2 regions of the Cellulosimicrobium sp. MI9406 genome follow, and region 1 is predicted to be linked to the other one. Evidence: riboswitches for the same ligand, from Rfam matches in the RefSeq annotation. Region 1 holds a riboswitch; the other holds the start of a gene.
What was found. Region 1 has a riboswitch for FMN ahead of ribD (bifunctional diaminohydroxyphosphoribosylaminopyrimidine deaminase/5-amino-6-(5-phosphoribosylamino)uracil reductase RibD). Riboswitches for the same ligand answer to the same signal wherever they lie in the genome.
Positions count from the first base shown of each region.

Region 2: another riboswitch for FMN. It lies ahead of pnuC (nicotinamide riboside transporter PnuC); the one in region 1 lies ahead of ribD (bifunctional diaminohydroxyphosphoribosylaminopyrimidine deaminase/5-amino-6-(5-phosphoribosylamino)uracil reductase RibD).

Region 1 covers NZ_JALIZI010000006.1:210,890-214,281, forward strand. The annotation lists gene MT994_RS12990 (N-acetyltransferase family protein) at 1-291, opposite strand, end outside; gene rpe (ribulose-phosphate 3-epimerase) at 343-1,011, shown strand; FMN riboswitch at 1,311-1,436, shown strand; gene ribD (bifunctional diaminohydroxyphosphoribosylaminopyrimidine deaminase/5-amino-6-(5-phosphoribosylamino)uracil reductase RibD) at 1,595-2,728, shown strand; gene MT994_RS13005 (riboflavin synthase) at 2,728-3,351, shown strand.
Region 2 covers NZ_JALIZI010000010.1:42,830-46,221, reverse strand. The annotation lists gene MT994_RS17440 (MOSC domain-containing protein) at 1-139, opposite strand, end outside; gene MT994_RS17435 (TetR/AcrR family transcriptional regulator) at 224-982, shown strand; FMN riboswitch at 1,180-1,305, shown strand; gene pnuC (nicotinamide riboside transporter PnuC) at 1,455-2,162, shown strand; gene MT994_RS17425 (acyl-CoA dehydrogenase family protein) at 2,328-3,392, shown strand, end outside.

The DNA.
Region 1 (3,392 bases):
GCCCGGCCCGCCCGGGGCGTCGACCTCGGCGACGAGGAACGGCAGGCCGCGCGCGGTGACGTCGTCGAGCTTGCGGTGCCACGCCGGGACGTCCCAGACCTCCTCCTCGAACGTCACGCACGTGTCGCGCACGAACGGGGCGGCGATCTCCGCGACCCGCGGCAGGTCGTGCACCGTGGCCGGGCGCACGGTCACGGCGGGCGCGGAGGCGTGCGGGTGCCCGGGGCGGTGCGGCGTGCCGCAAACGGAGGAAGGGGGCGAGCCGGGGGAGGGGGAGGAGAGGTCGCTCACGCGACGAGGGTACGAGCACCGGGCTCCGGCACGCGCCCCTAGGCTGGGCCCATGGCAGCCCTCATCGCACCGAGCATCCTGTCCGCCGACTTCGCGAACCTCGAGCGCGACCTGAACGCGATCGCCACGGCGGACTACGCGCACGTCGACGTCATGGACAACCACTTCGTGCCGAACCTCACGCTCGGGCTGCCGGTGTTCGAGCGCCTGGCGCAGGTGTCGCCCGTCCCGATCGACGCCCACCTCATGATCGAGGACCCTGACCGCTGGGCGCCGGCCTACGCGGAGGCGGGCGCGGCGTCGGTCACGTTCCACGCCGAGGCCGCTGCTGCCCCTGTGCGGCTCGCTCGCGAGCTCCGCCGCCTGGGAGCCCGCGCAGGCGTCGCGCTGCGCCCTGCGACGCCGGTGGAGCCCTTCCTGGACCTGCTGACCGAGGTGGACATGATCCTCGTCATGACGGTCGAGCCGGGCTTCGGCGGGCAGTCCTTCATCGAGGGGACGCTGCCGAAGATCCGGCGGGCGCGCGAAGCCGTGAGCGAGTCGGGCCTCGACGTGTGGATCCAGGTCGACGGGGGAGTGTCCCGCTCGACGATCGAGCGAGCCGCGGACGCGGGGGCGAACGTCTTCGTCGCCGGGTCGGCGGTCTACGGGGCGGAGAACGTGCCCGAGGAGATCCAGGCGCTGCGCGAGCTGGCGGAGGCGTCGGCGCACGCTCACTGACGTCAGGACGAGAAGGGGCCCTCTTCGGGCCCCTTCTTCGTTCCAGATGAAATAGTGTGCCAAGCGCACACCTTGCATCTACGAGACCGCGAAAACCTCACCACCAAGCACGGAGAAGGGGGTTGAGGCCAGCCGTCGGACGGCGAAGCTCGACGCCTCGGGGGGAGGCGGTGCTCCCGAGCGGCGACCTCGACGGGAGCGGGCGAGGTCGCGCCGGACCGCCGCTCGCACCCGTGCCGGTCGCACCCGCGCGGGGCGCACCCGGAGTAACATCGGCGGTTGCAGTACGCAGTACGCACGAACGTGCTCCGGGGTCGGTGCAATTCCGAGCCGGCGGTGACAGTCCGCGACCCGCGCCCACGCGCGGTTGACCTGGTGGAACTCCAGGACCGACGGTGAAAGTCCGGATGGGAGGAAGCACGTGCGGCGTGGCCACGCCTCGGCGCGTGGTGCTCCGGCGACCCGCCGGCGCACCCGTCCGGGACGGTGACGGCCTCGCCGTGGTGAGCGACGCCGTCGAGCCCTCGTGGCTCGACCCGCCGCCCGCCCTCACCCCGGAGCGCCCGTGCCCGGGAGGAGGACGATGGGCGAGCACCCCCGCACCCTGACGGTCGACGCCGCGATGACGCGCGCGCTCGAGCTGGCGGCCCGAGGGCCGGCACACGGGCCGAACCCGCGCGTTGGGTGCGTCCTGCTGGGCCCTCCGCCCGGCGCGACCCTGCCCGACGGCGCCGCGCCCGGCTCGCTCGACCCGCACCCGCGGCCCGTGCTCGCCGAGGGGTGGCACCGTGGCGCGGGGACGCCGCACGCCGAGGCGGCGGCCCTCGCGGACGCCCGGGCGCGCGGCGTCGACGTCGCCGGCGCGACGGCGGTCGTGACGCTCGAGCCGTGCGCCCACACCGGTCGCACCGGCCCGTGCGCCGACGCCCTCGTCGCCGCGGGCGTGGCAGAGGTCGTGCTCGCCGTCGACGACCCGAACCCCGTCGCCACGGGCGGCGCGCACCGGCTGCGGGCCGCGGGGGTCCGCGTCGTGCGCGGCCTGCGCGCCGCCGAGGGCGAGGAGCTCCTGCGGGTGTGGCTCGCGGCCGTCCGGCGCGGCACGCCGTACGTGACGCTCAAGACGGCCACGACGCTCGACGGCTACGTCGCCGCCGCGGACGGGACGAGCCGGTGGATCACCGGGCCCGCGGCGCGCGAGCACGCGCACCGCGTGCGGGCGGAGGTGGACGCGATCGCCGTCGGCACGGGCACGCTCCTGGCCGACGACCCCGAGCTCACCGCGCGGGTGCCCGCCCACGGCTCGTCCCACGAGGCCGCGAGCGCCGCGCGTCTGGCGGAGCACCAGCCGTTGCGGGTGGTCGTGGGCCTGCGGGGGATCCCGCCGACGGCGCGGGTCCACGGGGAGGGTGGCGAGCTGGTGCACGTGCTGACGCGGGACGTCGGTGAGGTGCTGGAGCGGCTCGCGGAGCGCGAGGTGCGGCACGTGCTGGTGGAGGGCGGTCCGACGCTGGCGACGGCGTTCCTGGCCGCGGGCGCGGTGGACGAGCTGCACGCGTACGTGGCCCCGGTGCTGCTGGGGGGCGGACGACGCGCGGTGGACGGGTTCGGTGTGGCGACGATCGCCGACGCGCACCGGTTTCGCACGGTGGAGGTGAGGCGTGTCGGGGACGACGCGCTGGTGGTGTCCAGGAAGAGCACGGAAGGACGGGTGGGTTGATGTTCACGGGGATCGTGGAGGAGATCGGCAGGGTCCGGGGGATCGCGTTCCCTGGCGGCGCGGGGGAGGACGCGGTGCTCACGGTCGAGGGGCCGCTCGCGGCGTCGGACGCGGCGCTCGGTGACTCGATCGCGGTGAACGGGGTGTGCCTGACGGTCACGAGCCTCGGGGGCGACGGGTCGTTCACGGCGGACGTGATGCCGGAGTCGTTGCGGCGGACTGCGCTGGGTGACCTCGTGGCGGGGTCGCCGGTGAACCTGGAGCGGGCCGTCCGGGCGGACGCGCGGCTGGGCGGTCATGTCGTGCAGGGCCACGTGGACGGCGTCGGCACGCTCGTGAGCCGCGCGCCGGGGGAGCGGTGGGACGACCTGGTGCTCTCCGCGCCTGGGGGTCTGACGCGCTACGTGGCGGAGAAGGGCTCGATCGCGGTGAGCGGGGTGTCGTTGACGGTGACGCACGTGGACGACGAGACGTTCGGCGTCTCGCTGATCCCGACGACGCTCGAGGCGACGATCCTCGGGCGACTGATGCCGGGCGACCGGGTGAACCTCGAGGTGGACGTGCTCGCGAAGTACGTCGAACGCCTGCTGGTGTCCGGCGTGGTCCCCGGGAGCGCGTCGTGACGGGCGCGGGGTCCGCGAGCGCCGCGGTGCCGGAGGGGTCG
Region 2 (3,392 bases), on a different contig from region 1:
CGTGCCGGTGCTTCGACCCGTGGTACCGGTCGCCGACGAGGCCCTTGCCCTCCTCGGCCTCGACCGACGCGACGACCCGCGTCGGCAGCCGACGGGCCTTCGCGACGTGGATCGCGTGCACACGAGGCTGGTCCGGCATGGCACCAGCCTCGCACCCGGCGCCGCCCGGGGACCACCGTCCCCGGGCCGGGCGAGCGCCGGGTACCGGTGTACCGTCCGGTGCATGACCGACGTCCGCAGCCGCACCCATGCCCAGGCCGTCGACGCAGCGATCGAGCTCTTCACCCGCAAGGGGTACGAGCAGACGACCGTCGAGGAGATCGCCGACGCCGCCCAGGTCAGCCGCGCCACCTTCTTCCGCCGCTACGGGTCCAAGGAGGACGTGGTCTTCGCGGACCACGAGCTCCTGCTCGACGAGGTCGTCGTCATGCTCGCCGCGACGCGGCCCGTGCCCGACGCCGAGGGGCACCTCACGCCCGACCCGACGGTCGACCCGTACCTCGAGGTGTGCCGCGCGGCGCGGCTGGTGTTCGACCACCACGTCGGGCAGCGCGAGACGTCCCTGGCCCGCTGGCAGCTCCTCCAGCAGGTGCCGGCGCTGCGCGACCGCGAGCTCGTCACGACCCACCGCTACGAGCGCGCGTTCACCGCGTACCTGCGCGACGCGCTCCCGCCGGACGAGCGCCGCTCGACGGCGTCCATCGCGTTCGCGGCGTCCGTCGTCGCCGTGCACAACGCGCTCCTGCGCCGGTGGCTGCGCTCCCCCGAGCAGGACCTGCGCCCCCAGCTCGAGGAGGCGTTCGCGGACCTGCGCCGCGCCGCCGTCGGCCGGTACGCCGCGCCGGACGGCGCCGCCCAGGAGCGCAGCGGGGACGGCGTGCCCGCGGCGCGCCGCGTCGTCGTGACCGTGGTGGACGCGGACGCGGACGCGCAGGGCGTCGCGGACGACGTCGCGCGCGCCGTCCGCGACGCCCTGGCCTGAGCACCACCTCCCGCCACCCCGCGGTCCCGCCCTGGGACTCGGTCAGCGCACGACGCTTCGGCACCGGAGCATGCAGGTCGGCAGCACGAGACGCCGAATGCCGCTCCGGGTGCCGAACCGCGTCCGCGCTGCCGAACGGTTCGCGCCGAGCGTGGAATGCACGAGTAGCATCGGCGGTTGCAGAACGCAGTACGCACGAACGTGCTCCGGGGTCGGTGCAATTCCGAGCCGGCGGTGACAGTCCGCGACCCGCGCCCACGCGCGGTTGACCTGGTGGAACTCCAGGACCGACGGTGAAAGTCCGGATGGGAGGAAGCACGTGCGGCGCGGCCGTCCTCGGCCGGGCTCTCGCGAGCCCGCGCGACGGGGCGCGCTCTCGCCGTGGTGAGCGACGCCGTCGGGCCCTCGTGGCCCGGTCCCGCCGCCCGCCCTCACCCCGGAGCGCCCGTGCCCGGGAGGACGAGGACATCCGATGGACCTGATCCACGCGCTGTTCGACGCGCAGCTGACGATCGGCGACCAGCACCTGCTGTGGCGCGAGATCGTGGGCAACGGGTTCGGCCTGGCGTCGGCGCTGGGCGGCATGCGGCGCAAGGTGTGGGCGTGGCCGGTGGGCATCGTCGGCAACCTGCTGCTGCTCACGGTGTTCCTCGGCGCGGTGTTCGCGACGCCCAACCCCGTCAACCTGCTCGGCCAGGCGGGCCGCCAGGTGATGTTCGTCGTCGTGTCGGTCTACGGGTGGGTGCAGTGGCGCAAGACCCAGGCGCGGCTCGGTGACGCCGACGCGGACAGCCACGGCGTCGCCGTCGTGCCGCGCTGGGCGTCGTGGCGCCAGCGCGTGTTCCTCGTCGTCGCGCTCGTCGGCGGCACGGCGTTGCTGACCCCGGTGTTCCGCGCGCTCGAGTCGTACGAGCCCGTCTGGGCCGACGCGTGGATCTTCATGGGCTCGCTGCTCGCGACGTACGGCATGGCGAAGGGCTGGGTCGAGTTCTGGCTCATCTGGGTCGCCGTCGACGTCGTGGGCGTGCCGCTGCTGATCTCGGCCGGCTTCTACGCGTCGGCGTTCATGTACGTGTTCTACGGCGCGTTCACGCTCGTCGGGTTCTTCGTGTGGTGGCGCGTCAACCGCCGCGCGGCCGCCGCTGCCGAGGCGGATGCGGCGGCGGGCGCGCCCGCCTGACCCGCCGGTCACCCGGCCCCACCCACCCCGATACCCCGTCTCGATTGACTGAGACGGGGTATCGCTGCACTATGGGAGGGACCGCCGCCGAAGCCGGGCCCGCACCCCGGGCAACCGCGTCGAGGACGGTCGACCGACCGCAGCCGCCCTCCCAGGGGAGCACCGATGCCCACCACCCCGATCATGCCCGGCGTCACCGAGCCCACCTACGACCTCGCGACCCCGCTCGACCTCGACTACGCCGGCGCGTTCGCCGACGCGACCGAGGAGGACCGCGCCCACCTGCAGCGCGTCCGGCAGTTCGTCCAGGACGAGGTGCTCCCCGTCATCGACGACTACTGGGAGCGCGCCGAGGTCCCGTTCGACCTCGTCAAGCGCATGGGCGAGCTCGACCTGCTGCGCGACGGTGTCGACGTCGACGGTCGTCCGCACGTGAGCCAGCTCGCGGCAGGCCTCGCCGCCATGGAGATGTCGCGCGGCGACGGCTCCGTCGCGACGATCTGCGGCGTCCAGGGCGGTCTCGCGCTGCGCAGCATCCAGATGCTCGGCTCCGACGAGCAGCGGGCGAAGTACGCCGAGCCCATGGCGCGCGGGGAGATCCTCGGCGCGTTCGCGCTCACCGAGCCCACCCACGGCTCGGACTCCGTCTCGCTCGAGACGACGGCGCGCAAGGAGACGCGCAACGGCGTCGAGGGCTACGTGCTGAACGGCGAGAAGAAGTGGATCGGCAACGGGTCGTCGGGCCACGTCACGGTCGTGTGGGCGCGCCTCGTCGGCGACGACGGCGATGGTCAGGTCCACGGGTTCGTCGTGCCGCAGGACACCCCGGGCTACACGGGCACGACCATCACCGGCAAGGTGTCGCTCCGCGCGATCTGGCAGGCGCACGTCGTGCTCGACGACGTGTTCGTCCCCGCCGAGAACGCCCTGCCGGGCGCGCGGTCGTTCAAGGACACCTCGCGCGTGCTCTTCGCGACGCGCCTCGGGGTGGCGTGGGCCGCCGTCGGGCACGCGGTCGCGTGCTACGAGGCCGCGGTCGCGTACGCGAAGCAGCGCGTCCAGTTCGGGCGCCCGCTCGCCGCGAACCAGATGGTGCAGGAGCGCCTCACCCGGATGCTCTCGACGATCACGCAGCTGCAGCTCCTCGTCGCGCAGATGACGCGGCTCGACGAGGCGGGGACGCTCACCGGCCCGCAGGCGTCGCTCGCGAAGTACACGTGCACCCGCGGG